2 regions of the Paenibacillus sp. FSL R5-0517 genome follow, and region 2 is predicted to be linked to the other one. Evidence: a T-box and tRNA genes for the amino acid it is inferred to sense, from the RefSeq annotation. Region 2 holds a T-box; the other holds one or more tRNA genes.
The links. The T-box of region 2 lies ahead of MKX40_RS24415 (valine--tRNA ligase). A T-box ahead of a tRNA ligase gene usually reads a tRNA of that ligase, here a tRNA-Val.
Positions count from the first base shown of each region.

Region 1: it encodes a tRNA-Val, which carries the amino acid that the T-box ahead of MKX40_RS24415 (valine--tRNA ligase) is inferred to sense. The anticodon was not compared.

Region 1 is NZ_CP150235.1:4,728,559-4,743,985, forward strand. Features, by position in the region: gene MKX40_RS20995 (hypothetical protein) at 1-343, opposite strand, end outside; gene MKX40_RS21000 (recombinase family protein) at 569-2,203, opposite strand; tRNA gene MKX40_RS21005 (tRNA-Val) at 2,413-2,484, opposite strand; gene MKX40_RS21010 (hypothetical protein) at 2,688-2,945, shown strand; gene MKX40_RS21015 (GNAT family N-acetyltransferase) at 3,182-3,625, shown strand; gene MKX40_RS21020 (DUF3892 domain-containing protein) at 3,738-3,974, shown strand; gene MKX40_RS21025 (hypothetical protein) at 4,050-4,331, opposite strand; gene MKX40_RS21030 (hypothetical protein) at 4,315-4,536, opposite strand; gene MKX40_RS21035 (DUF3889 domain-containing protein) at 4,731-5,051, opposite strand; gene MKX40_RS21040 (hypothetical protein) at 5,108-5,416, opposite strand; gene MKX40_RS21045 (manganese catalase family protein) at 5,674-6,576, shown strand; gene MKX40_RS21050 (Imm8 family immunity protein) at 6,716-7,153, opposite strand; gene MKX40_RS21055 (DUF5071 domain-containing protein) at 7,207-7,635, opposite strand; gene MKX40_RS21060 (DUF3221 domain-containing protein) at 7,684-8,253, opposite strand; gene MKX40_RS21065 (hypothetical protein) at 8,320-8,649, opposite strand; gene MKX40_RS21070 (ABC transporter ATP-binding protein) at 8,876-10,591, opposite strand; gene MKX40_RS21075 (iron ABC transporter permease) at 10,636-11,667, opposite strand; gene MKX40_RS21080 (iron ABC transporter permease) at 11,670-12,725, opposite strand; gene MKX40_RS21085 (glycerophosphodiester phosphodiesterase) at 12,998-13,735, opposite strand; gene MKX40_RS21090 (hypothetical protein) at 13,967-14,233, shown strand; gene MKX40_RS21095 (hypothetical protein) at 14,451-14,579, opposite strand; gene MKX40_RS21100 (TIGR00730 family Rossman fold protein) at 14,699-15,283, opposite strand.
Region 2 is NZ_CP150235.1:5,459,352-5,474,778, forward strand. Features, by position in the region: gene MKX40_RS24410 (folylpolyglutamate synthase/dihydrofolate synthase family protein) at 1-1,180, opposite strand, end outside; gene MKX40_RS24415 (valine--tRNA ligase) at 1,259-3,925, opposite strand; T-box leader at 3,993-4,274, opposite strand; gene MKX40_RS24420 (LysM peptidoglycan-binding domain-containing protein) at 4,430-5,944, opposite strand; gene MKX40_RS24425 (RluA family pseudouridine synthase) at 6,250-7,155, opposite strand; gene hemL (glutamate-1-semialdehyde 2,1-aminomutase) at 7,152-8,456, opposite strand; gene hemB (porphobilinogen synthase) at 8,483-9,484, opposite strand; gene cobA (uroporphyrinogen-III C-methyltransferase) at 9,585-11,147, opposite strand; gene hemC (hydroxymethylbilane synthase) at 11,152-12,108, opposite strand; gene MKX40_RS24450 (bifunctional precorrin-2 dehydrogenase/sirohydrochlorin ferrochelatase) at 12,111-12,761, opposite strand; gene ccsA (cytochrome c biogenesis protein CcsA) at 12,767-13,555, opposite strand; gene hemA (glutamyl-tRNA reductase) at 13,609-14,994, opposite strand; gene speD (adenosylmethionine decarboxylase) at 15,338-15,427, opposite strand, start outside.

The DNA of each region.
Region 1 (15,427 bases), 730 kb from region 2:
GGAACATTGAAGCCTGTGTGGACTTGGAAAGGTTCGCATCAGCATATGTATGCAGGACCAGTTGCTGGAGTGTATCCTTGCTTGTGTTGCGATACGTTACCTTCTCGCTCCCCTGGATCGTCATGTCTTTCTCATTCAGCCGAGCCTGGATCTGGTATTGAATCGGGGACTGCTTTAGGGAGTCTTTCTGTGTGTTAGGTATATTCGTAGATACAGGTGTCGGGACTGCTTCCGCGGCTGCAACCCCGATGGTGGCAAGTGGGCTTGTTGCCAGTATTAAAGCCAGTGTACCCGCGATCCCTACTCTGGCTAACTTTAATGTAACTAGACTTGAATAATTCATAAGTTCTCTCCTTCTCCTGATCTATGTTGACCTCAGAACCAAGTATAGAAGAGGAACCTTATGATGAATTTATGTTTTATTTAAGTTTTGTTTAAAAAGAGGAAGAGAAACTGAAGCACTCGGAAACGTATTCATGTTTGTATGTAAAAAAAGAAAAGAAGCCTTACATCATAAGGCTTCTCGTGTATGATCTGTAGTGGGCTCGAACCACTGACCCCTACCCTGTCAACTAAGTGAGCTCTTGGTATCCTTTCTCTCTCTGTATAGATGACCGAGTAATTCTTTTATTCCAGCCTTGATTTCGACCGATATTTTATCTTTACTAATGTAGACCACTTCTAGCAATGTGCATAACATCATTTTCTTCTTTTCTGTAGAAGCTTTTGTAAACACATCCCGCCAAACTGGGAGATCATCTTTTAGAGTCTCCATCTCTGATATCTCCATTTTTTTGGAGAGTAACAATTTCTCTATTCCCTTAATATCTTCAGAAGTTTTCAGAATTTCGTTTTCTTTTTTATCGATAAGAGCATTGAGCATTTCTGGCTTGAATGCACTCTTACCCATTATAGCTTTTGGAACCTCAGCGTTTAATACCACAAGCTCCTCATAGTGCTCTTCCAGTAAATTTTGCATTGTTTTAATTCTTTCCTCTTTTTGATTAAAAACTTTCTTTTTTATCAATTCAATTTCCGATTGAAAATCTATTGTTCTGAGTTCACTTAAGTATACTTCCACGCTTTCTAAGACTTGTCTCTCTACCTTCTTTGAAGAAAATGTTGCCTGTCCATCACAATCCGTCTTTCCTTGCAATTTTCCACTACAGCGATAACTTTTATTTTGATTGTATCGAACAATTTCTCCATTAGCTGCTTTGTATTTATTTACAAATGTAGTCGTAGTCAATCTAGAGTTACAACAACCGCATCTAGCTAATCCAGTTAAAAGTAAACTTCCCTTAGTGCTCATGGGAATGGAATTTTCATTTCTGTTTGGATTCTTAGGGTTCTTTTTATCCCTTATATCCTGTACAGTATTCCAATCCTCTTCTGAAACTATCATTAATTCAGGGATTGGTTTTGAAAATATATCGTCCCCTTTTTCTTTTCTATACCTCATCACTCCTTTGTAGATTGGATTCTTAAGTATAACGTTTACTGTTGGAGCACCCCATTGTTTTGCTTTTCTTGTCGGAACATTTTTTTCGTTTAGAAGTTTAGCTATTCTTAATTGCCCGTATCCTTCTTCAAGCACTAGTCGGAATATTTCTTTTACAATCTTTGACTCTTCTTCGTGCTTGCCCAGTTTTTGCATTACTTTTCCTTTTTTATTTACATTACCGGAATCAACACTTTTATACCCGTAGGGAATACCTCCTCCCCTGAAAATACCATCTTCGACCATCTGTTTATGTTTTTCATTGACACGGTCAGAGATTTTCCTACTTTCATCGCTTGACTGCCAGAATCTTAAGTAGTTGACCATCCGATCGGTGTTTGCTTCAATTTTTTGCTGTCCTTCTATTACAGACCACATTTCAACCCCTTTGTTTACAAACCACTCAAGTACGAAGGGGGTCTCATCATCTTTTCTTCCAAGCCTGTCAAACATAAATACCAACAAAACATCGAATAAGCCATTCTCTGCATCTTCTTTAGCCTGTTGAATAACATCACGCTTCGAGGCAGGTACTTTGAAACCTGATACCCCTTTTTCGGTATATTCCTTAACTAGCTTCCATTCATCTTGTTTCTCTACCATCTTCCTGCATGCTCGTTGTTGCATTGGAATATCGTTTCCATCCATCTGTCCTTTTGTGGACACTCGATATAGTGCTGCAACACGTTTTGTTTGTCCCATTCCATCAACCACCATATCTTTTTTCTGTATTATTTTTATCGATGTCCGTAACTACTTTAACTGCTTAATTCAATCCAAATTATACCATTAAGTATATTTATTATCAACAAAAACCACCTACATATATTATCAGAGATGGCCATAATGTTATATAAAAAACAACTCCTCTTGAGATATAATTCTCAAAAGAAGTTGCCCTTTTTTTCATATAGGACGAGTGGGGATCGAACCCACGACCCTTACCCTGTCAAGATAATGCTCTCCCGCTGAGCTATCGCCCTGTAATAAATAGGATGTATCCATCACGATCATAATGCTATCTTTAGCTGAGCTAACAGATCATGATATATAATTATTTCCCAATCAAGTAACAGTATCATATCAAGTAACCGTGTTCATTGTCAATGATTTATTTGGTTATAATTCACCCAAAATGGTGCACAATAAAGGAAGATTACCATATCTACAACGAGGTGAATTCTCTATGAGAAACTTAACTAAACGGTCAAAATCCAATACACATACATTTACCAAATGCTTCTTTTTTTTCGTTGGGCTTATGATTGTCATGACAACCCTTACCGGTTGCGGCTTGGAACGGGATGAACATACGGTTCAATTCCAACAGTTAAAACAACCCAATGAAAATGATGAATCTCTGCCCGTCTGGCTGGACGTATACTCCAAATCGGTAGTTCAAGATGTATATTCTCCGCGAGGAAGCAGTGAAGTTTTGCCGTGAAGGTAAGAGGTAAATTACTCTTCTTCATCCCACTTACGTGAGTATGCTTTCTTGGTCACATAATACAACAGAATAATCATTCCCGCCGACATTAACAATGTAATGACCATGATGCCTGCCATGCCCATCACTACCCCTCCTCTCCCAATATGTCCCAGACTTCACTATACAGGAAAAACATTTTTTTGTATAATTCAGTCTGATATGTCGCGCAAGAGCAGAAAGAAGGAATGGAATTGGCAGCTGAGATTAGTTATGTAACGACGCAAGAACAACTGGAACAAGCCCTGGGTATTCGCAATCACGTTTTTGTGATCGAGCAACAGGTTCCTGCCGAGATTGAGATTGATCAATACGATGTCATTAGTCCGGATGTGCATCACGTATTGTTATGTACGGATGGGCAAGCTGTAGCTACAGGACGTCTGATCTATTACAGCAAAGATACGGCCAAAATGCAGCGGATCGCGGTGCTTGAGTCTCATCGTTCATTCGGTTATGGACGCGTGCTTCTGCTCGCGATGGAGGAACTGGCACGTGAACTCGGCTTATCCTATTCCGTACTGGATGCTCAATGTCAGGCGCAGAAATTCTATGAGAAACTGGGCTATGAAGTGATTTCAGAAGAACCTTTTTATGATGCAGATATTCTGCATGTTCGTATGAAAAAGAGTCTGTAAAACTTCGGCATTGGCAGGTCTTATGAGCGTATGGTGCATACTTCCCAGGAAATCGGATAGGCTAATCAGGTAAACAGATTCCTATCTCGTCATATAAGGAGAGTGTGACATCATGGATCAAACGACACGCGAGAGTTTCACAGCCGTACAGAAAAATGGCGACGGTGACCTGACAGCCTTTCAGACTTCAGCAGGACGTATACTGGATTACCAACAAGCACTTGCAGAAGTAAAGGCTGGCGCTATTGCCGGCGTGAATGTATTTAAAGGCAAAGATGGCGAAATGTATATTCGCGGCGATGCCGACGGTGACCCAACCAACAACCTGGACCAACTTCCCCAATTCTAAAATAGATGCACAGATCATTACGTGTTACACAGAAGCGCCAATTCGGTTATCCGGGTTGGCGTTTTCTTATTATGATTAATAGTCCGTAAAATATTTTACGGAGTCCCCGGAAGGCTGGCTTTTGCGAATTGGCTGTTGTACCTGTTCCCATGCCTGCAAGATCTGTATCCCTTCGAGAGTAGACCGATTCTCCCAGGCGATGTGCCCGGTTCGTTCAAGCTCCAGCAAAGACTCATGAATGTAAGCTCTGCTTCGTCCCGTCTTGGTCTCCAGTTCATCCATACGCGGCAGCCTGCGCCGTTGTCCTGCATAGTTCACCATAATCCGCAAAATCTTACGTTCAAAGTCGTTCAGCATACTTTACCTCCCCATTCATATCCGTAACAGGACGCCATGCCAGAATACCTTGCTCCAGAAATGTTCGGGGTGAGCCTTCTTTTCCCGCTGATGCTCTAATCATCCCGCCACGTACACTGTTAATTCGAATCTGTCGCTGCGTAATCTGCCCTGCACGATCCATGTAGACAAGCTCCACCATCTGGCCAATATATTTCCCTAGCATAATCATCCCTCCGATGAGAACGTTTGTTTGTATTTCATATTATATGCGAACATAAGTTCTTTATTCAATAGTAAAAAATGGATTTTGCAAAATAAAAAAAACCAGACTTTCCCCTTTGATCAAGGGCGTCTGGTTCCTCTAATAATGCTGCTGATATAACAACATTTCTTGTGATAATCCGGTTCAGTAACGGATCAGTGTCGATCGGATTCCGAAAATTGCACTTTCTTTAATTGCTGTGTAGATGGATTAAAATCAACATTCACATAGACCGCGAACTGCTTGCCGTCTTTGGCACGAACCCATAGCTTGAACTGTTCCCGTGATTGATCCGCTGTAAGAGAGGTACGGCCGATGTGCTTATAGTCCAAAATATCCACATTGTACTTTGTCTGTGTTTCTTTGACCGCTATAATTCCCCACTTCGCATAATCAGGGATAGAGGCACCTGTACCAGATGTTATTCCAGCTAAACTCAGGACTACAGACATGACGGTAACAATGAGCATTCTCATTTCACTCACTCCTTGGGACAATATGTTTCTGTTATATTGCCCGTCCGGGTTTCATTTTACACGAATAAACGAAAGATCCAGGCCAGTGGCCGTAGGGAAAAAGGAACCACATGAACAAGCCGGTCCAACGAATCAGGAGGCTCCGTCCGGAAACTCATTCCCCAGTCACCCGAGAAAACGTGTTGTTGTGTCTTCGGCTCCTCAGGACGATCCAACCCGTATTTCTTTTCAAGCCTTTGCCTCGTTTGTTCATCCACCTGAACCTCGTTCGTAACGTCATATGCTGTGACAGGCTCGCTGCTTATGTACATCAGCATCATCAGAAGGATCGGAATCCACACTATTTTTACCCAACGTTTGTTCATCTTTAACTCCTTTATGTACCTTAATTCTCTTGTATCTGGCAGACCCATTTAAAGGTTAGATTATACATAAAATTCACCGTATTGGAAATAACAACAGGGAGAAGATATGCAGCATTTGATATGCAATACTTAAGTCCCATTTGGTTGATTTTATGTTTAAAAAAGGGAATAACCGTGTAATAGGCCATGACAGCCTGACTTCATGATCTAACATTTCTACAAGATCTGCAATACCACTTTGAGGAGGTTACACCCCAATGTTCAAACGCTTGGATGAAATTCTGATTGAGATTCCCAATGTCGAGAAGCCCGATCCGAATGCAGCGGCAGCCATACAGGAACTGCTCGGCGGCAAATTCGGAGAAATGTCAACGTTGAACAACTACCTCTATCAATCGTTTAATTTTCGCTCCAAAGAAAAGTTAAAGCCTTTCTATGACCTGGTCATGAGTATTACGGCCGAAGAATTGGGACATGTTGAGCTGGTGTCTCACGGGATTAACAAATGTCTTAGAGGATCAACCGAGTACAAAGAACCCGATGATACACCGTTAGGTTCCGTGAAAGATGCTCGTCTGTCTTATCACTATCTGGCAGGTGCACAAGGCGCAATGCCTTTTGACTCTATGGGTAATCCATGGACGGGAGCAAACGTCTTCAACAGCGGAAATTTGGTCGAAGATCTGTTGCACAACTTTTTCCTCGAATGTGGAGCGCGTACGCATAAAATGAAGGTATATGAGATGACAGATCACCCGGCAGCCCGGGAAGTGGTTGGTTTCCTGTTGGTACGTGGCGGAGTTCATGTCGTGGCATATGCAAAAGCCCTTGAGATTGCAACTGGCGTCAATGTAACCAAACTCGTTCCTATCCCTTCACTGAACAACAAAGCTTTCAATGAGGCTCGTAAATATGAAGAAAAAGGGGTACACACCAAGCTGTACACCTATAGTGATAAAGACTTCAATGCGATCGGTCAGATCTGGAAAGGAACTCACCCCGAAGATGGACAACCTCTTGAAGTCATCCAAGGGATACCTGAAGGATTCCCGATTCCAGAAGCCCCTGCGGTGGAAGAAGAATTCGCCCCAGGCATTTCGCAAGAAGACTTTAAGGAAATTGCTCGCCGTCTCAAGATGGCAGGAAATATTGCGGATTAAGCTAGAGTTGTACATGCACTGTTTAAAACTAATAAGCCCTCGATACTGTCAACACAGTATTGAGGGCTTTACTGTCTTCTAATCCATCAACAATCCGCGTAAGGTGATTTTGAAGGTAAATTAAATTCTCATTTTTAACTTAATCAGCGTCTTCAATGGAATGTTTGTTGATCATCTGCCATAGCTCTTCCTCACTATTTAATCGTATAGAATCTGTATATTCCCAACTGAAATAAGGGGCAAGATTTTTAACTACATCTTCCCAGGTTTCTCCTTGCTGTTTCATAAGAATTTGATTTATTTTTTCGGATATTAATTCGAAATCCAGTTTATTAACAATAAAGTGCCTTGCACCTAATACGATATCTGTTCCATCTCTAAGTTCTTTTTCTAAAGCTTTCGGAGTTATGATTGTAAAATCAAAATTATCCTCACCTTCAGAATCTTCCGTCCCAATACAGGCTGTACCTGACAAGTAAAAATCGTCTCCAATATCTTCAGATCTCGTGAATTGTAACTTGCCATGGATATTCGGATCTCCAGTAATAATAAGGTCTTTCAAAATCAGTTTAATCACGTTTCGCCCCTCTTAGGTATCTAGTTTCTTCAATTTTCTTGTTGCACCAGTTTTTATGTATGCAAACTCCCATCTCCACTTACCTCTCGTTGGTCTCCCTTCATCTTTTCCAAAAGCTCCACGATAACCTCATCCAACTCCTCTAGTATCTCGTCATGTGTAGGGGACTCTAGTATCCTTACCAAATCCGACCGTAGCATACTGAGATGAGATACAGGCAATCGATCAATCAATCCAACCAAAATGAAATATTCCCACTGTGGATCTTGGGTTTGCAACACATCCTTAATATAAGGAACTAAGTCCTCCCCCAATCTCAATAGTAGATCCTCTACCGGCTCAGAGATCGGCCAATTCCCGTCTTGTAACCACTCCATAAGTTCTGGAATAATGCCTTTCAACTCTTCATTGCCAAATTCATTTAACTTACGCACCGCTTCAAAATCAAACTTGTCGCGGGGAAGACGCGCCCTCATATCCATTGAATTTTCCTTTCTCATCTATATTACATAATGATATACTCCCTCTTGTTACTCCTTTGGCTCTACATCCTCTATTCTGATATCAATCCGATCTTGATTCTTCGTCGTTGACATCGTATCTATCATGCGAATCGTCCACGTTCCTGCATCCTGATCAAATTGTACATCCTCAATCACAGGAACACGTAATTTTTCTCCATCTGGTGAGTATAGTCCACCCCGAATGGCGTCTGCCTCACTTAGATGGGCACCGTCTGGCGTATTTGGACAAGATACCGCTATCTTTTCTGCTCTGGCCTGTCCGGGATAGGGCTGATTTTCCGGGCCTCCATCCGTCCAGACTTCAACATAGGAGCCGATCTGTGGATCAGGTGAATTGGAGAACCATTTTGCCGGATAATATCGATCGGCTCCTCCATTGGAACTGTTATCTCGGTAGGCGGGATCAACCACAAGAATGGAATCGTCTTTACGATCAACCACATAACCAGTAAATCCATCTTCACTCGGTGCATTTGCTTGAGACTGCACGGCGTTGCACTCGATCTGTCCTGAACATCCCGTAAGGCATACGATTAGGGCTAAGAACAATATAAGGACTCGACGAAGATTGGTCATATGTACATCCCCCTTTAATAACACCTCTTTCTAAATTTAACGTTCCGTATCAGGTTATTGTTGCATTCACTTCCTTATATCCCTTTTGTACACGTACCTTCCCCAGATCACCAATGTTGCACATAACAAGACAGCACAGTAGGCCCAGACAAATAACATGGCAAGCCCTAACCCGATGTTGGCATCCAGGCGTTCATCAAAGATCTCTGTGAATAGCGAAAAACCAAGTGGCACGGCGCCAATAATGAAAAGTCCAATGGACCATGCACCCCAGCGTCGAAAACCGGTCCCCGCGCGAGTACTGGAAAGTTTGCGAATCCCTTGAGTCAGAAGCCACCAGATTAGAATAAATAATAGACAAGTTATAAGAATCTTCAGCATATCGTTCATCTGCATATCGTGTACCTCCTATATCTTGCAAAATGATGAACATATCTTGTACGTTAAGCGTTCTCTTTACTATATTACCCGTTTCCATATCCATGATCACAGGCAGATAAGAGCAGCGCCCCCTGACCCACACTTGATCATGAAAAAGAAAAACGCCTCCGTCCTGACCCCTTCCAAGTCAAGAACGATGGCGTTAATTTCCGTATTACATTGTTAACCCACATCGAACAGGTTACGCGCCAAACTGCGCATAGTGAAGGCGGCTGTAGACCCCACCTGCTGCGAGTAATTCTTCATGACGTCCCTGCTCCGTAATGCCTTGTTCGGCTACTACAATAATGCGGTCCGCATTTTTGATCGTTGCCAGCCTGTGAGCGATGACCAGTGTAGTCCGGCCTTCGGACAGCTCAGCCAGCGATTGCTGAATGGCTGCTTCCGTTTCTGTATCCAGCGCGGATGTGGCTTCGTCCAGAATTAGAATCGGTGGGTTTTTCAGAAACATGCGGGCAATGGACAAACGCTGTTTCTGTCCACCGGACAACTTCACGCCGCGTTCACCAATCAACGTATCCAACCCTTCCGGCATCGATTGAATCAAAGACTCCATCTGTGCTCGTCTGGCAGCCATCCAGATTTCTTCTTCGGATGCATCCAGCTTGCCGTAGGCAATGTTCTCCCGGATGGTTCCATCGAAGAGGAATACGTCCTGTTGTACAATTCCGATATGACTACGCAAGGAATCCAGCGTCATATTCTGAATCTCCTGCCCATCAATCGTGATGCGACCTTCCAGCACATCATAGAATCGCGGCAGCAGACTGCACAACGTTGTTTTACCCGCCCCGGATGGACCGACAAGAGCGACCGTTTCGCCAGCTTGCACGCTCAGATCGATACCTTTGAGCACAGGCTCCTGATCCGAATAACCAAAGGTCACTTGCTCATAACGAATATCTCCACGTAAATGGGATACCGATACAGCCCCTGGACGATCTTCCACATCCGGTTCCATATCAAGCAGCTCTGTATATCGTTTGAAGCCTGCAATCCCCTTTGGATACGTCTCAATAACCGAGTTGATCTTCTGAATGGGTGTCAGGAACACATTGGACAACATGATAAATGCAATGAACTGACCGTAAGTCATGCTGCCGTTAATGACAAACCATGTTCCGCATACCAGAACAAAGAGGGATACCAGCTTCATCAGCATGTAACTGACAGAGGAGTTCCAGGCCATGATTTTGTATGCAATCAGTTTGGTTTGACGGAAACGACCGTTGTTTACTGCAAATTGTGCTTTTTCATGCTCTTCATTGGCAAAAGCCTGAACAACACGGATACCTGTAATATTGTTCTCTACACGAGCGTTGAAGTCGGCAATATCTCCGAACATTCGGCTGAATGCCTTGGACATCTTGCTGCCAAAGTAGAGCGAGAGATAAATAATCAGTGGCACGATGATAAAGGTTAACACCGCCAGATTTCCGTTAATGCTCATCATGATGCTGAATGCACCGATCAGTGTCATCACCGCGATAAATACATCCTCTGGACCATGATGGGCAATCTCACCGATATCCATCAGATCGTTAGTCATGCGGGACACGAGGTGTCCTGTTTTCGTATTATCAAAGAAACGGAACGATAACTTCTGCACATGATTAAACAGACTTTTACGCATATCCGTCTCGATGTTAATCCCCAGCTTGTGTCCCCAATAGGTAACTACGAAGTTCAGAAAGGAATTCAGGAAGTAGATGCCGAGCAATGCCAGACACGCCCATAGAATCCAGTCCCAGCGTCCTCCTGGCAGCAGATCATCAACTACCCGGTTGACCGCCAGTGGAAAAGCCAGTTCAAGCAGCGCGACCAGAATCGCACAGCTAAAGTCAAGAATAAAGAGCTTTTTGTAAGGCCTGTAATAGGCAAAGAAACGGCGAAGCATGGACTCAAGTCCTCCTTATGCAATCACACAACAATGATTACGTTCTATTTCGTCTTGCTTAAGAGATACAGGAAGTATGGCGCACCAATAATGGCAACCAGGATACCCGCAGGAATCTCAGAAGGCTGCAGGATGACACGACCCAAGGTATCTGCAACCAGTACGAGCAATGAACCGATCAGGGCCGATGCAGGTAACAGGAATTGATGTTTTGGACCCACCAGACGACGCGCCAAATGCGGCCCGATCAGCCCCACAAAACCGATTCCCCCACTCACAGATACACATGAGCCGGCAAGACCTACAGCAGCGGCAAGCAAAATAAGTCGCTCACGCTCAACCGGGGTCCCGAGTCCGCTGGCAGTCTGGTCACCCAGATTCAGCACATTCAATACTCGTGCCTTATACAGAACAAGCGGTACAAGAATGATAAGAAACGGTAGTAGAGCCGTTACAAACTTCCAGTTTGAACCCCAGATGCTGCCTGCCATCCAGGTTGCTACAAATTGATACTTTTCCGGACTAAGCCGTAAGGTAAGCACGATCATGGCAGAACTGATTCCCGCCGCTACCCCGATTCCCGTAAGCAACATACGCGTAGGCAGGATGCCCTCTCCTTTTTTGTAAGAGAGAACGTAGATCAGAAATGCAGCAAAACCGGAACCGATCAGGGCCAGAATAGGCAAAAGAAATACCGGCGCTGCTGTCGTTGTCGGGAAAAAGGAAACAAATAACATAACGACCAGACCCGCACCTGCATTAATCCCGAGGATCCCTGGATCTGCCAGCGCATTCCGAGATACCCCCTGCAAAATACTACCTGATAACGCAAGTCCTGCTCCGACCAGCACCGAAATCACAATACGTGGCAAACGGAATTCAAACAGGATCAATTCCTGTTTCGCCGTGCCTCCACCAAACAGGGTACGCATCACTTCAAGCGGCGACAGCTTGGTAAAACCCGTATTCATGCTCACTACAAAAGCCGTAATAATTAATAGGGCAAGTACAATGAGAACAATCGTACTTTTGGTTCTCTTCTTGCGCTCTGCTCCAACTATTGTTGAGGATTCCATCTTTACAGAGTCCTCCTTTCTTTACGTGCCAGATATAGGAAGAATGGTACCCCGATGAGGGCAACCAATGCGCCAATTGGTGTCTCGTACGGCGGGTTAATCATACGTGCAGCCAGATCCGCAAATACAAGCAGCAAACTACCCATCACAGCGGAACATGGGATAATCCAGCGATAATCGACTCCAACCAGCTTCCGCGTAAGATGGGGAATAATGAGTCCTACAAAACCAACCGCACCCACCACCGACACAGCCGTACCCGCAAGTATCAGTACAACAATCAGACCTATGAGCTTGATCAGCCCCGTACGTTGCCCCAAGCCCACCGCAATATCTTCTCCGAGACTAAGCAGAGTAATAGAACGGGAGATGAGAAGACCTGCAATTAGTGCCGCGAGTACCCATGGGAACATGATTTCAAGTTGAGACCATTTCGTTCCGGCTACACCACCGGCTGTCCAGAATGCCAGATCTTGTCCAATTCTGAAATACAATGCAATCCCTTCACTGAGTGCCGACAACATCGCTGATACTGCTGCACCTGCAAGCACAAGGCGTAGTGGTGTTAGACCCGATTTGGAAGCTGCACCAAAACCATACACCAACAGGACACCAAGCCCTGCCCCAAGGAAGGAATACATAATGATGTACATAAATGGCAATCCTGGGAAGAAAGCAAAACAAACTGCAAGCGCAAATCCAGCTCCCGCATTTAGCCCAAGCAGACCTGAATCGGCCAGCGGGTTACGAGTCATGCCCTGCATGATTGCACCAGCCACAGCGAAACATGCACCCACCATGGCTCCTCCAAGAATACGTGGTAACCGAATCTCCCATATGATCTGGTGAGGGGTCAACTCCGGATTGAAATCAAAGATGGCTTTCCAGACTACACTAAGCTTAATATCAGCAGCGCCAAAAGAAATGGACAACGCCATACCCAGAGCGAGTAGCAAAATTCCCCCTGTAAGAATAAGTGTGGCTGCCCACGGACGAGTGTGAATCTTCGCTGTGGGTGAATCCGGATTATGTTTTTCTGGTGAAGCTTGTGAACTCATACGCGCCCACCCTCGTTATGAGTGGAGCTCTTCAAACCTATGTACATAACAATCACCTCTCTATAAATACCAAACTTTAATGATATTGATTCTCATTCCCATAGACCATTGTAAGTGAATCTATAGGCTCTGGCAATGGACAAATAGGACATGTTTAATGCATATATGAAGATTTGCACATAATTTCACACGCAAAAAGGCCATGTAGGAGCCAAAAAGCTCGAACACAGCCTTGTCATTACATATGTAGAACATATAAAAAACAGACTCGTTTAACGGGCTGGTACCTTAATTAAGGAGGCCAGGACATCTGGAGCATCGGTAATGATTCCTTGCACACCCATGTCAATCATGGCCTGCATCTCGGCAGGATCGTTCACTGTAAATGGATAGGTAACAATGCCATGGGCCAGTGTAGCAGAAACATCTTGTTGTGTGACTGCCAGCTTGTAGGGATGAAGGCCGGAAGCTTCGAGTTTGGCTGCATAATCATAGGGACGGTACAACTTTTCCATATATAGAAGTGCTGTACGGATCTCCGGGGCAAGACGTTTACATCTCACGAGCGAAGCATGATTGAAACTGGACAGCACGACCTGTTGCTCCAGATTCCAGTCCCGGATCGCCTGTATAACCTTCTCTTCCATCCCCTTATAACTCACAATACCATTTTTCAATTCCAGATTAAGCAGCGTTCCTTTCCCCTGTACGAGCTTGAATAACTCCTCCAGCGAAGGAATACGCTCCCCGGCAAAATCGGCATGGAACCAGGATCCGGCATCCCGGGTGCGCAATTGATCGTAACTTGTATCCTTAACCCAGCCTTCTGCGCCACCAGTTCGGCTTAACGTCTCATCATGAATCAGTACCAGTCTGCCATCACTCGTCATCTGCACATCGGTTTCAATCCCTGTTGCTCCAAGCTCCAGACTCCGTTCAAAAGCACTCATCGTGTTCTCCGGGCATACGGCAGATGCACCGCGATGGGCAATTATCTCCACGTTCCTCATTCCAGCGCCTCCTGTGTTCAAGCTTCACTCTATGATCATCACTATAAACACAGTTTGTTAGACCTGTATTAACGGAGCGTATAATGGGTTGCCTGCTTCGCTAACACTAGCGGCCAAGTTGATTATCTAACGGGCTGGGGATTCACTCATTTTTGCGAACTCAATCTGAAAATCGACATAACATAGTATGAACGATGGAAGCACCGAACTCCGCTATAAGGAGGTTGACTATTGAATCCCTCAAAGAAAAAATCGATACCTACGCGTGCTCACACATCCCAGTTACAGTCGGCTTCCAGGCTTTCCAGATCATCTGTCCATATCAAAAACAAATCCGGCAAGACGGCTAATCAGCGTTCTTTTAACTCCACTTCATCAAGCACACTGGATCAGCTGGCTATTGTTGCAGCAATACTATCCTTAATTGCAGCTGCCATCGGGCTATATATCGCCTGGAAATCGTTAAGTGTTCCGGATCAAACTGCTGTGGTAGTGTAGACTGCTTGTTGCGCAGCTATTGGCTCAGGAGGCTTTCTCCTGCTTCTGAACTTATTCAGGGGCAGGTTTTTGCTTTTTCAATTACTCAACGTATTCTGGAAATGTCAAAAAACCGTTCCCCTGAAACGCCGGCATATACCGGCGTCTCTATGGAAAGGTCATTTTTATTCGGGCGCTGCCTCTGCAACGTCATTCCCGTCCCGGGATACTGACCGAATTACAGAATGAATGTGCGTGAGATAATAACCAACAGAATGAACAATACAAGAATTGCACCTGTCGATGTCCATGCTCCACCACCGAAGCCTCCGCAATACCCGTAACCTGTACCTTTGAGTTCGCTCATCAGTGACACTCCCCTCTTCATCAAAGTACACTATAGACTATGTCCGATAGCGCAACTTGCTTGGGCAGTTCGAAAATTCTCCCGAGGAGTGATTGGGTACAGGCATTCTTCTTATGCACTCATTTCCCGTTAAGTTGTGACCACTTCTGAGTCAACTCTGCAGGAATATAGGATGACATTTGCTTGATCAGTTCAGCCGGATCCGATTCCAGACTCCACAGACTGAGATGCGAGGTGTTAGAGAATCCCTCCTGTACACTATGTTCTACCATCTTCATCAGCGGTCCATAATATCCGTTGACATTCAATAAGCCAACAGGCTTACGATGAATGCCGATCTGTGCCCAGCACAGTACCTCGAATAGTTCTTCAAATGTACCCATACCTCCGGGAAGCGCAATGAAGCCATCGGATAATTCAGCCATCGTAGCCTTGCGTTCATGCATGGTTCCCACTTCAATCAGTTGTGTGAGCCCTCCATGAACAACCTCACCCCGGAATAATCCCGTAGGCATAACCCCGATTACTTCTCCCCCTTGCTCAAGAGCAGCATCGGCTACTGCACCCATCAGACCCATGCAAGAACCACCATAAACCAGCGCATACCCACGATCGGCAATCTGTTTGCCAAGTTGAACAGCCTTCTCTGTATAATCGGGGTGATTTCCCGGATTGGAGCCTGCAAAAACAGCTATACGTTTCAATGGATTTCACTCCTTCTCATGATCTATCTTAATAGTATACAACATGAATGTTATGGGTATGTACAACAGGTTAACAGAACCCATGGACAAAAAAATACCCGACCGTTTGCAGCCGGCCGGGCTCCCATTTCAGTACACATCAAT
Region 2 (15,427 bases):
TCTGCAGCAATTCATCTGCAGCCATTTTGCGTCGGAAGTCTGGCTCGGTCAGGATCAGCGTATCCACTAGTGGCAGTATATGCTGCAAATATGATTCGTGATGCTTATTTGCCAACATACCCATCATCAAAATTAACTTGTTGTGAGGATAGACATCCGTAATGCTCTTGGCCAGCGACTCTGCCCCTTCCGGATTATGTGCTCCATCGAGCACAATTCGGGGTTCATCGACGACTTTTTCGAATCTCCCTGCCCAGAAAGCATTCTCCAGTCCAAGTGCGATATCGTTATCATCCAGCATAAATGCCATGTATTGTCTAAGCAATTCGAGCACCATCAGTGCGGCCGCTGCATTGTCACATTGGTGTGAGCCCTGCATGCGGATGCGAACGTCCAGGTCACGAAAAGGGCCTGTAAAATGAAAAGATTGTCCGTTCTCATTACTCTCCAGTCGATGATAAGAGAATTGATTTCCAGCCAAATACAGGCTTGATTGAAGCTGCTGTGCTTTCTCCTGAATCACTTTCACAGCTTCGGGTTGCGTCGCGCAGGTTACAACGGGTACTCCCGGCTTGATAATGCCTGCCTTTTCTCCAGCGATCTGCTCAATCGTATCTCCAAGCACATCCGTATGATCCATACCAATGTTGGTGATGACGGACACAACAGGCGAAACAATATTCGTTACGTCCATCCTTCCCCCCAGCCCCGTCTCCCATACCACAACATCAGGGTAGCACTCTTCTGCATAATACAGAAGCGCGAGAGCCGTAGACACCTCAAACATCGTTGGGGAACCAAGCGGTGTAGATGCCATTTCCATAACCAGCGGTCGCAAACGGTTAGAGATCTTCAACAGTGTCTCTTCCGGAATATCCTCGCCGTTGTATTGAAAACGGTTCGTAAACTTGGTGATATAAGGCGATGTAAAGGTACCCACATCATATCCAGCCTGAAGAAGCACTGACGTCAAAAAAGCGCAAGTCGAACCTTTGCCGTTCGTTCCCGCGACGTGAATAAATTTGAGACGTTGGTGAGGATTGCCTAACATAGACATCAGACCCTCGATTCGTTCCAATCCAGGTCGGATGCCAAAAGGAATAAGGCCATTGATCCAGTCCACGGCCTCGTTATACGTAAGTAAAGGAGCTGCTGCATCTGTCCCGTCTAATTCCGTCATCTGATTCACCTTCGGTTCCGAGTTTGAGTGAAAAAAGCGGCCGGATGGCATACTGGCTCTCCATCCGACCCAAATATATTAACCTTTCAGTTCCTTGATTCGTGCGATCACTTTATCCCGTTTATCGGAATAATCTGCTTGCTTGGCGCGCTCTTCCTCAATAACTTTGGCAGGCGCTTTGGCTACAAAGCCTTCATTCGACAGCTTTTTCTCCACACGGAGTACTTCGCCCTCAAGGTTCTGCAACTCTTTCTCCAGACGAGCCACTTCCTGTTCGATATCAATAAGACCTGCCAGCGGCAAGTATAGTTCTGCCCCTGTGATGATTGCAGTCATTGCCTTATCCGGGGAGCTCAGATCCAGCCCACTATCGAACTCGGAGGTGTTACAGAAACGTTTGATGTAATGACTGTTACGTTCGATGATGCTGGACGCCTCAGGGCTGTTTGCTTTCACCATCAATTCAATCTTTTTGCTCATAGGCACGTTCACTTCTGCACGGATGTTCCGAACTGCACGAATGGTATCCATGAGCAGGTTCATCTCGGCAACAGCCTCTGGATTCTCAAAAGCAGGATCATATACCGGCCATGCTGCCAACGTAATCGTCTCACCTTCATGCGGCAGATGCTGCCAGATCTCTTCGGAGATGTATGGCATAAACGGATGAATCAGGCGCATGGTCTGATCCAGCACATAAGCCAGTACGGATTGTGTTTTCTTCTTGGCAACCGGATCTTCCCCATAGAAGGACAGTTTAGCGAACTCAATGTACCAATCACACAGGTCATCCCAGATAAAGTTATACAGCACACGACCTGTTTCCCCAAATTCATACGCTTCGATTAGACGCGTAATATCGCGGGAAGTTTCGTTCAGACGGTGCAAAATCCAATAATCCGCTGTACCAAGCTCTCCGCTGATGTCACGATCCTCATAGGTGAATCCTTCCAGATTCATCAATGCAAAGCGCGAAGCGTTCCAGATCTTGTTGGCAAAATTACGAGCCTGCTCCACCCGTTCCCAACGGAAACGGAGATCCTGGCCTGGCGTGCTGCTGGTTGAGATCATGTAACGCATTGCATCTGCGCCATATTTCTCGATCACATCCAGCGGATCTACACCGTTGCCCAGTGATTTGGACATTTTACGTCCATCTGCATCACGAACAAGACCATGCATCAGCACATCCTTGAACGGAATCTCATCCGTGAATTCCAGTGCAGTGAAAATCATACGTGCAACCCAGAAATATATGATGTCATACCCTGTCACAAGTACACTTGTCGGATAATAACGTTGCAGATCTTCCGTATCTTCCGGCCAGCCTAGTGTGGAGAATGGCCATAAGCCGGAGCTAAACCAAGTATCGAGTACATCTTCGTCCTGTCTAAGCTTGCGTCCTGCATTCTCTGGTAGCGTTGTAGGATCTTCAGCAGATACGATGATTTCACCCGTTTCCTCATCATACCAGGCCGGAATACGATGTCCCCACCACAGTTGACGGGAAATACACCAGTCACGAACGTTCTCGATCCAGTTCAGATATGTTTTCTCGAAACGGTCTGGAACAAAATTAACCCCTTCGCCGCTCTGTTGTTTCTTGATCGCTCTCTCTGCAAGTGGCTTCATCTCAACAAACCACTGAGTAGACAGATACGGTTCAACAACAGCGCCGGTACGTTCACTGTGTCCAACCTGATGCGTATGATCCTCGATGTTGATCAATATGCCTTGCTCTTTCATATCAGCAACAATCTGCTTGCGGCATTCACTGCGATCCAGTCCCTGATACTTACCAGCTTCTGCATTCATTGTGCCACTCTCATCCATTACCGTAATCTGTGGCAGATCATGACGAAGACCTACTTCAAAGTCATTCGGATCATGTGCAGGCGTGATTTTTACTGCACCACTTCCGAACTCTTTATCCACATAATCATCAGCGATAATTGGAATTTCGCGTCCAATGATAGGCAGTACAAGGACTTTGCCAATCATATCTGCATAGCGCTCATCCTTCGGATGAACAGCGACCGCTGTATCACCCAGCATCGTTTCAGGACGCGTTGTTGCTACTGTAACGTAGCCACTTCCGTCTTTGAGCGGATAACGCAGATGGTACAGGTGACCCTGAACCTCTTTATATTCAACCTCAATGTCAGACAGGGCTGTCCGGTTCACCGGGTCCCAGTTAATGATGCGTTTGCCGCGGTAAATAAGGCCTTTTTCATACAGTTGAACAAATACTTTGCGAACCGCTTGGGACAGACCTTCATCCAGCGTAAAACGTTCACGTGAGTAGTCAAGGGACAAACCCATTTTGCCCCATTGCTGACGAATGGTTGTGGCATATTGATCTTTCCAATCCCATACTTTCTCCAGAAACTTCTCGCGTCCCAGATCATAACGAGTCAGACCTTCTTCACGCAGCTTCTGCTCCACTTTGGTTTGGGTAGCAATACCTGCATGGTCGGAACCCGGAAGCCACAGTGCATCATAACCCTGCATCCGTTTGGTGCGGATCAGAATATCCTGTAGTGTAAAGTCGAGCGCATGCCCGATGTGCAGCATCCCGGTCACATTTGGGGGTGGAATTACAATCGTATACGGCTCGGCATCTTTACGTTGACCGGCTTTGAAATATCCGCGCTCCATCCAGGTGGAGTACCATTTGTCTTCTGCCGCTTTAGGATCGTAAGTGGTCGGCATTTCTGTTGCAGCTGATTTTTTTTCCTCAGACATGTGTCATTCCTCCGTTACTTCATCTTCATCATCTTCGCCAAAAAAAACAAAAAAAACCTTTCATCCATCAAAGGACGAAAGGTTAGCTTTCGCGGTACCACCTTTGTTTCACGCCGACAGCAAGGTAGACTTCCCCCTCTGTACATGACGTGACACTTCAAGCAGATAACGGCTGCTACCGGCCCATCCTACCTCAGAAATAAATGACGATAACGCTCATTCATCCCTTGAATTCAAACAGGCAACTCCCGGGCGACTTCGATCAGTTGGTTCCTGCGGAATCTCACAGCGTTGCAATTCCACTCTCTGAAAGGTCATACTGTCTACTACTCCCGTTCCACGTTGTTCTTCAAAAAACCTACACACATCATACCTTGCTCGTGCGCGATAGTCAACCTGACAACAGCGGATAAAGTGCGCTGGAATGCAGGTTTAGGGCAAATCATGCAAAAACCCGCAATCCTCAAGGGGATCACGGGTCATAACGAAGGCTTTAACTGCGGATTAAGGGATGTACAATATCTGACCTTCTTCCACAACTTGTTCAGATAATCGATTATACAACTGAAGTTCCCTCGTGCTCAATTGATATCGATCCGCAATGGCATCCAGTGTATCTTCCCGCTGGACGATACACAACTTCACTTTGCGGAATGGCGTCTGATCCACAATCGTTCCCAGGAACAGATTCTTCCATTCCACATCCTCAGGTGCATACGTTTCTTCCTGTATCACACCGGCTGGTACCTCTTCGCCTCTCTCCACTTCAGCATCTCGTGCTGATCTGCCGGAGGATAACAAGGAAGAGATCCCCACACCCTCCTCTTGTCTTGGTGCGGATTCCTTTTTACTGCCAAAAGCAACCTTCATCTCCGGCTTGTCTTCCGTCTCAGCAACAGGTTCAGGGACAAATGCTTCATTCTGCACAAACTCATCTACCTCAGTCGCTTCAAAAGACTGGCGTTCTTCCTCTGCATTGCCTGCTTCGGACGTACCGAATACACCTTGCCAGTTCTCCGCTTGTGGTTCAACCGGAACATCAACTGCCTGATTCTCCTGCTGAGGTACAGATCTCGCTGATTCGAAATGCCATACGTCCGGTCCGTCCGGTACATCTGCTGCTGCGAACTCATTAGATGATTGAGCAGCAGGTTCTTGGACTTCTTGATCTGAATTTCTAGGCTCTGTAGGCAATGCATCCACGGAAGGCTCGGACCACGCTGAAGACTCATCTTCCAGAGGAAGCAACGGTTCCGACTCTGGGTAAGAAGCTAACCGATCAGCGGTCTCAGCCATAAATGACGAGATGGGAGAAGGTTCGCTGTATGGCTCCTGGGATGCCAGTTCATCTCCATTCGCTGTCAGAGATGCAGGATCTTCGTTTGCATCAGGTTGTCTGTTTTCGTTAGCGTACTCCGCACTTTGCTCCGCCGAGGATAAGTTCGCATATTCCTGATGATATTCGGGGGCACCATAGGCAAGCTCTGCTGCATTCGCAAGTCTCTCTTCCTCACTCCGCTGGAGCAGATACTCTTGTGCAAATGTGTTAGGATCGCTATCTGTCTCTTCTGCTTCATCGGAACGGTTGGATTGCTGAGCATCCGGTGAGTGGACTACTGTAAACTCATCTGCTGACCACACTTGCGGCTCTTCAGCATGAAAGCCCTCGATGCCTCGCAGCGACAACACGCCAGTAATGTTCAGACTGCGGTTGGACAACAGATCCACGTCAAAATTTTCGATCTCAATGGAAATATCCTCAATTGATCTGACTCGGTTCAGCGGCACTGTAATCTCCACGGGAATGAAATGTTTGAGCTCTTCTGAAGCCTCATTTTCTCCTCTGTACGCACCTGTAAGTAAAAGATGCCCTCTTAAGGTGGCATGATCATCCTGCCCTATGACTTGAATGCGCGGGTATAATTCAATCTCCTCCAATTCCTCAATCGCAGGAACTCCCTCAGACAAATGAACGCGCTCATAAATATCGAACCGCAAACCATAAGGTTGATTCAACAAAGGTGGCGTCCTCCTTTCGGCATATGTTCACCATGATCCTTCTCATGGGACTGATCCATGGTCCAAATCCTTCGTTACCCCATCTATATGCCTTGAATGAGATGAGCATGCCACCTTTTGAAAAACCTTGCTATATAAAGCGAAATAGAGAATGTTGCACCTAGCCACTTCGATGACAGAATAACCTTCCGATCACTGTTATCCCCAGATTTTTTTGATTCCCTTCTTCAAAGGGAAAATCCGGGGATAGACTATGCTTCCGAAGCAGCTTTCTTTCAGAAAGCTTTTAGGCGACATAAATAGTATTAATACATCTTTTCGCGCTCTGCCAGTTGTGTAAAATCGGACGGCCAAGGGTCATTTACTTCAATCATGGCTCCAGTTAACGGGTGGTTAAACTTCAACACTTCTCCGTGAAGCGCCTGCCTATCAATGGCATCCGCTCTTCCTCCATACAACTCATCACCGATGAGCGGATGTCCCGCATAACTCAGATGTACACGAATTTGGTGTGTGCGTCCTGTGTCCAGCTTCAATCGTACAAGAGTTGCCCGTTCCCACACTTCGACGATCTCCACATGCGTAACAGCTTCTTGACCACCTTCAGAGACACGTCTGCGCTGTTTGTGATGTCTGTCCTTGCCAATGGGACCATCAATTTTGTGCAGTTCGCGGGATAGTTGTCCCCCTGCAATGGCTACATAATGGCGACCAATCTCTTTGCGGCGCATCGCTTCATCCAGTTTGGCGAGGGCAAAAGCATTTTTGGCATACAGGACAGGTCCGGTTGTATCCTCATCCAGTCGATGAACATGGCGTACACTTGCCTGTATTCCGTTCATCTCATAATAGGAGGCAACCACATGATCCAGCGTGATGGCCTGATCAGCGCGGCTTCCATCCGGATGAAGTTTCATGCCTGCCGGTTTGTGCATAACCAAACAGAAATCATCCTCAAACAAGACCTCCGCCTCAGCCCAGCGTGGTTCGACATCGATTGGCTGAGACGCAAAAAGGGCCAGCCGAAGCCGGTCCCCTGCGAGTTGTATTCCTCGGTTTGCTTTAAGCTGACGTAGCAGTTTCTCCGGAAACTGAAGTTCAGACAATAGCCATTGCTCTGCAGCCATCTGTTTGTCCGAGCTGCCGGTTACGGTTTTTCCTGGCATCAGCTCAAGCCATTCCCCACGGCGTTTCCAACTTTTGATCGTCATAGCGATTGAAGAGCTTTACGATTCGCCTCGATCGTATCGTCAATATCCTGCTCCGTGTGCACACCAGAGACAAACATGCCTTCGTATTGCGAAGGCGCAACACTCACACCTTGATCAATCATGGCCGCAAAATAACGACGGAATTGATCCAGATTGCTTTCTTTGGCAATATCATAATTGGTTACCGGAACGGCACTGAAGAATGGACAAACCATGGAACCCACCCGGTTAATGGTTATCGCGACACCCGCCTCAGATGCATTTTTCTCGAATCCGGCTTGCAGACGTGCAGACAGTGTCTCCAGACGGTCATAGACCTCTGGTGTTAACAATTTGAGCGTGGTATATCCTGCGGCCATAGCCAGCGGATTCCCGCTTAGTGTACCTGCTTGATAGATCGGTCCCGTAGGAGCAATCTGTTCCATCAGATCCCGGCGACCACCATAAGCACCAACCGGGAGTCCGCCACCGATAACTTTCCCCAGACAAGTCAGGTCGGGTGTAACCCCATATCGTCCCTGGGCACAGTTCAACCCTACGCGGAAACCGGTCATGACTTCGTCAAAAATAAGCAGGCTGCCATATTGCGTCGTCAAACTGCGCAAGCCTTCCAGGAAGCCGGAAGCCGGAGGTACAACCCCCATGTTACCCGCCACAGGTTCCACAATAACAGCGGCAAGTTCTTCACCATAACGTTCAAAAGCAAGTGTCACAGACTCCAGATCGTTATAAGGTACCGTAATGGTATTCACAGCTACGCCTTCAGGCACACCTGGACTATCTGGCAGCCCCAGCGTTGCAACACCTGAGCCAGCCTTGATCAACAAGCTGTCCGCATGTCCATGATATGATCCTTCAAACTTCAGAATTTTACTGCGTCCGGTTACCCCACGTGCCAGTCGAATGGCACTCATGGTTGCTTCCGTACCGGAATTAACCATCCGCACAATATCGATGGAAGGTACACGCTCACAGACCAGTTTCGCCATCTCGGTCTCCAGCAAGGTAGGTGCACCAAAGCTTGTTCCTTTAAGGGCTGTCTCACGCAAAGCTTCTACAACGTCAGGGTGTGCATGTCCCATGATGAGTGGACCCCACGATCCTACATAGTCAATAAAAACATTGCCATCAATATCGTAGATTTTGGACCCTTCGCCGCGCTCCGCATAGATTGGCGTAAGTCCCACCGATTTGAATGCGCGTACAGGGCTGTTCACCCCCCCGGGTATGTACTGCTTCGCTTCCTCAAACGCGCTACGTGAGCGCTCATCATTACGACGATTACCTTGTTGTACAGTCATGTGTATCCTCCCCAATGTCGATTATTTTATTTCTCAGCCAACCAGCGAGAAGCGTCTTTTCCGTAGTAGGTAATGATCATATCTGCACCCGCGCGTTTCATACTGAGCAGGATTTCCATGGCTACTTTTTTCTCATCGATCCAGCCTTGAATCGCCGCCGCCTTAACCATGGCATACTCGCCACTTACATTATAGGCAACAAGCGGAAGATCAAATTGATCCTTGATGGTGCGCATAACATCCAGATAGGAAAGGGATGGTTTTACCATCAACATGTCCGCTCCTTCCAGCACATCCGTTTCGGCTTCACGCAGAGCTTCTCGTGCGTTGGCCGGGTCCATCTGATACGACTTGCGGTCCCCGAATTGTGGCGTTGAATCTGCTGCCTCGCGGAATGGGCCATAGAATGCAGAAGCATATTTTACAGAGTAGGACATGATCGGAATGTGACTGAATCCATTCTCATCCAGCCCGGCACGGATCGCTTGTACAAATCCATCCATCATGTTGGATGGTGCAATAATGTCCGCTCCTGCTTTGGCTTGGGACACTGCCGTTTGCACGAGCAGATCAAGTGATTCGTCATTTAACACATCTCCGCAGATGTGACCGTCAATCTCCACGGTGTGTACCATACCGCAGTGACCGTGATCTGTGAATTCACACAGACAAGTATCTGCAACAACCAGCAGCTCTGGGTACCACGATTTGATCAATCTCGTCGCTTCCTGCACAATGCCATCTTCAGCGAAGCCAGATGAACCCACACTGTCCTTCGTCTCAGGAATACCGAACAATAACACGGCTGGAATTCCCAACTCGGCAATTTCTGTTACTTCTTCCTGAAGACGATCCAGCGAGAAACGGAATACCCCAGGCATGGATTTGATTTCGGATTTAACATTTTCTCCATACGTTACATAGATCGGTTGAATAAAATCATCCACGGTTAGATGGGTCTCTCTGACCATATTGCGAATACCTGTGGATTGGCGTAAACGGCGATGCCGTACAATTGGAAAACTCATACGTGTAAACCTCCCTGAAAGTGTAATAGAGCAAAAAGGGAAGCGCGCTGGTATCCTATCGAATTCAGCACGCTTCGTATGTCAACATATTACTTGTGTATTAATTCCGAAGAACGCCTTCCTTGGCGCTTGTCCGTTTCCAGTCACATAGAACTGTGATCAAGCTATCCATCGTCGCTTCCTCTGCCATGAGCGTAACACGCAGTCCAGCGGCCTCTGCAGTCTTCGCTGTAACCGGTCCGATACATGCAACCTCCACATCTTTTAACAAAGGCAGCGGATCTTGCAATCCCATCCGTTTCAACATACTCATGAAGTTGGTAACCGTCGATGAACTTGTGAAGGTCACCGCATGTATACCGCCTTCTTCAAGCAGCTTGAGCAGTTCATCATCATCTTCACCAGCGAGGATCGTATCATAGATGATGGCTTCGGTGACTTGAAGTCCTCGTTCTCGCAGCTGGTCACGTAACCACGTACGAGCCAGATCACCGTGCGGAAGCAGGACTTTCTGGCCTTCCTTCAGTTCACTTTCAAAAGTCTCAAGCATGCCTTCGGCCTGGAAAGGACCTTTGACAACCTCTGCAACGATGCCATGTTTGCGCAAAGCGTCTGCTGTGGATGGTCCTACGGCAGCAATTCTTGCCTGATGAATGGAGCGAATATCCTTGCCTTCCTGTTCCAGATGGCGGAAGAAGAACTCCACGCCGTTCACACTTGTGAAAAATACCCAGTCATAGGTATTTAAAGCACTGAACGCGTCTTTGACACTTTGCTGCGCAGATTCACTGGAAGGCATGACCGTCTCAATGACCGGAAACTCATACGGTTCGCCGCCGAGTTCCTCAATGCGATTCACGAGTTCACTCGCCTGACTGCGAGCACGGGTCACCAGAATTCGTTTGCCAAACAGCGGCAGCGCCTCTGCCCATTTCAACTGTTCCCGTTGATTCACGACATCCCCTACCACAATAACAGCAGGCGGTTGGAAATTGGCTGCGATCACTTTCGCTTCTATATCTTCAAGGGTACCTGTAATGGTATCCTGTTCCGCTCGTGTTCCCCAACGAATCAGTGCTACTGGTGTTTGTGCTGGACGACCATGACGAATCAACTGTTCGCTGATATAGCCAATTTTGGCAACACCCATCATAAATACAAGTGTACCCGTCGCATTCGTCACTTTATCCCAATGGATGCTGCGATCGAGCTTGTCCGGACTTTCATGCCCCGTAATGATGGAGATAGAGGACGCATAGTCACGGTGTGTCACGGGAATTCCGGCATACGCTGGCACACTTATCGCAGCTGTTACCCCAGGCACAATCTCAAATGGAATGCCGTTTTTGTGCAGCAAATCCGCCTCCTCGCCCACGCGTCCAAAGATCGTCGGATCGCCACCTTTAAGCCGTACCACAACCTTGCCTTCCAGAGCCAGATCAACCAACAGTTGATTGATCTCTTCCTGTTTCATCGTATGCCGATCCGGGCGCTTGCCCACGTAAATCTTGACCGCGCCAGGTTTCATTTGTTTCAACAATCTCGGACTTGCCAAACGATCATAGACTACAGCATCGGCTTTACCGATGGATTCCCACCCTTTTACCGTAATTAGCTTTGCATCCCCAGGACCTGCTCCTACCAAAAAGACCTTCCCCACCATGTCTTCATCCCCTAACTTCTGCCAGTATCTGCTCTGCTCCCCGTTCGATCAATCTCCAAGCCACTTCTTCTCCCAGACGAACCGGGTCTTTGCCAGTCAGAGCTTCCTTAAGAATCAGTCCACCATCCGGTGTACCGACCATACCTGTTAATTGTAACGTGTTTTTGCCATTCAGGGAATCTGCATCTTGCTGAGGCAGCCACACCGCATGAGCACCAATCGGGACCTGACAGCCCCCATTCAATACACTGAGAAAACGGCGTTCCGCCTGTACAGGAAATGCTGTCTCGGGATCATTATACAGCTGCAACAAGTGCAACAATTCCTCATCGTCTTCACGGCATTCGATACCAAGCGCCCCCTGGCCCACAGCCGGAAGGCAAGCTGTTTCGGTCAAGTACTCGGTAATCCGGTCTTCCCAGCCCATTCGGTACAACCCAGCAGCAGCCAGAATAATCGCATCAAGGCCTTCAGTCTCCAGCTTCCGCAGACGGGAATCGATATTGCCGCGAAGCGATTCCAATTGCAAATCTGGACGATAGGCTTTTAATTGACTGGATCGGCGCAGACTGCTTGTCCCAACTCTTGCGCCTTCTGGCAATTGATCCAGCGTAAGTCCACCATTGGAAATCAGCGCATCCCGTGGATCTGCACGACGGGGAACAGCGCCATTAATTAATCCTTCGGGTAACTCGGAGGGCATATCCTTCATGCTATGCACAGCCATATCAATGGTACGATCAAGCATCGCCTGTTCAATTTCTTTGACAAACAATCCTTTGCCTCCCACTTTTGACAGCGTTACATCCAGAATGAGATCTCCCTTTGTAACAATCTTATGTACTTCAAAGTCAAAAGCTAATCCTTCCCGCTCACAAATGTCGCGTAAATCCTGAATGACATGACCTGTCTGGGTTAGCGCAAGCGCGCTCTGTCTACTTCCAACTTTAATTGTACGCATATCTATACTTCCTCCTGATTACGGGATATCCAGTCCCCGATTTCTTCTTCGGTCCACCACCGGAAATGGCCTGTACGAATATCTTCTAGTATGTTCATCTCAGTTAACTGCCGAAGCAACGTACTTCTAAGACTAGCAGAAGATACGCGTGCCTTCACCTCGGTCCTCATCTGGTGCAAAAACTCAAGATACGTCTCATACTCATCACCGAACTGTCGTTCGAGTGTGGCTCGTATCTCAGCAGCTGCTGCCGGCCCCGCCCCTGCTGTGGATATCGCTATGCTTAATCTTCCACGTCTGACTACGCTTGGCGTAATAAAGCTGCTGTGCTCCGAAGACATCGCGTCATTCACCAATATGCCCGCATTCCCAGCATCCCGAACCACAGTTGAATTGACCTCTGATCGGTCAGTCGCTGCATATACGAGAAAGGCCCCCCGCAAATCTCCATTGCGGTAGGACCGGTCTATCCATTGAATTCGGGATTCATGATGCAGTTGTTTTAATAAGGGAGTAAGCTCCGGACTAATGACCGTAATCTGAGCCTCGGCATGCAGCAATCCCTTAATTTTACGTTCGGCAACACGTCCACCACCAACTACACAGCACTTCTTGCCTGAAGTATTCACAAATATTGGCGTGTAACGCTCCATTTCCCTCACTCTCCCGTCCAACGATGAAACGCTGAATACGCATTGGATAAAAAGCTCACAATGACCAATCCGTATCCAATCAGTGTCCATCTTGCCATGATGATCGTAGAGAACTGTTTTCTTCTCTTGAATACGAAGTAACCTACGTAGATGGCTATAGCAAGACCTGTAGCAATTACTTTGAGGTCCAGTAGCAAGATCCATCGTCTTTCCGCCACAATGGATAATACGGCAAGCATTACAGAAACACCAAGGAGCGGCGTTCCTATCAATGTAGCACCATCCATGTACTTACCGATCACTTCCAGGCTTGGCAGCCGGCGCATCGTATCATTCCACTTTTTTTTCTTCAACTTATGGTGCAAGAAAAGATATAACAAGGCAAATACCGTAGCAACGGTTAACGCCGCAAAACCAAGATTCGCCAAGGTGATATGCATGATGAGTAATCCATGTACTGTTTGCCAGTTATGCAGGGATATCTCTCCGGCCGTAAACCACAGGCGGTTTAATACCGTAACGGAAAAACCTACAACATTCAGCAATAAAATCACAAATTCAGAACGCTGGATACGAGTCATGACAAGAGACATCAGCACAATACTGAATGAAAATATAAACAAAAAATCAAAGGTGGTGTAGATTGGAAAATGTCCTTCAGTCCACATGCGCAAAATGACATGTGTGACCTGAAGTCCCCAAACAACGACAAGAAACCCTGTGCCTGTCCGCTTCGCCCCCGCATTGCGTCGAATGCAGTCCGAGAAATAGAACAGTAGGCTCAGGGCATACATATAGATTAAAGCTTCATAGACTTGTTCAGCAACGGTCAAGCTGCCCACCCGCCTTATACGCCTGCCGGAGCATAAGCCGGCACGGGGTCTTGCCGGTTTTCGTTAAGGTGAGCGGCTGGTTTAGCCAGAGCTGTGGCGTCACTCTGACTCACTTTTTCAGCGGCCATCTCCACTGCATTTTCCAAAGCGAAAATCTGAGTAAACATGCGCAGAGCTTCATCACCTTGCTTCGTTCCTGCCATTTCCTTAATCCGATTAATCGGATCTGTCGTCATTTGATTCACAATACTCTTGGTCAAACGACGAATGACTTTACGCTGATGTTCATCAAGCTCAGGCAGTTTATTAAACAGGCTATCCATCGTTTCTTCATGAATGGAGACACCTTTTTCCTGCAAAGCGCGAATAACGGGACGAACACCCAACGTTTTGAGCCAATGGTAATAATCTTCCATCTCAAGCTCAATCATTCTCTCAATCTTGGCAGCTTCCACCTTACGCATCTCCAGGTTGCTCTCCACGATTCCTTCCAGATCATCAATGTCATAGAGATATACGTTGGATAACTCAGCAATCGCCGGATCAATATCCCGTGGAACCGCAATATCAATCAGGAACAATGGACGGGATTGACGACGCTTCATGCTCTCCCGTACCACTGCCGCATCCATGACATAACGTTCAGCTCCAGTAGAACTAATCACAATGTCCACTTCATTAAGACGATCTAATGCTTGTTCCATCGTACAAGGTGTGCCCCGGAACTTGGCTGCCAACTCTTCGGCTCTTGCGAGCGTACGATTTGCCACGATGACTTCGGATGCCCCGTTGGCATAGAGATGTTTCACGGTTAGTTCACTCATCTTGCCGGCACCCAATATGAGCACCTTCTTATCTGTGAACATGCCAAAAATCCTCTTACCAAGCTCAACAGCAGCATAACTGACAGATACGGCGCTCTCCCCGATGGAGGTCTCCGAATGGGCCCGTTTGCCCAGTGTAACTGCCTGTTTGAACAGCATATTAAACCAGGTACCTGTTGATTTCTCTTCCTGAGCTTTAAGAAAAGCCTGTTTCACCTGTCCAAGTATCTGAGTCTCACCAATGACCATGGAATCAAGTCCGCAGATCACACGGAACAAATGGCGCATGGCTTGGTCATCTTCATATATATATAAGTGTTGCGTAAATTCTTCCCGTGGTACATTAAACCATTGTTCCATGAATGTTCGAATAAAATAACCACACATGTGAAGACGGTCCACCACAACATACAACTCGGTACGGTTACATGTGGCTACGATTACACCTTCCAATACACTCTTGGTCAGCTTGAGCTGCTGCAGCGCTTCAGACAAGTCCTTTTCTGCAAATGTGAATCGTTCCCTAACCTCTACAGGCGCCGTGCGATAATTCAAACCAACGACAACGATGTGCATTGCAAGTTCACCTGCCTAATAAATTTCCAATCAAAGTGCTTACTGCATATGTCTATCCATTTATGATTGACATGGTTAATTATATCACACATCATAGCCGTGACCGGGTCATTTTTATGAAATGTTTATGAAATCCCCATGTTCATCATCATATGCACTGTCATTTATTGTAGTGTCTCACCAAAGTTCCCCGTTATGCGTTAAAAAGTGTCGATTATGAATATTCATAATGATATGGACATTTAAAACAAATAGCCATGGAATAATTCCATGGCTATTAAAGTTTGGGAGGTTATGCGTCCATCCCGATATGTGAACATTGTGTATGCAATATACTATTTATTTAAACCCATTCTGAATGTTTGTTCATCTCTGGTGTTTCAACTTGCAATTCGCCCAATCCACGTACCAGCTTCTTTGCATACGTTTTTTC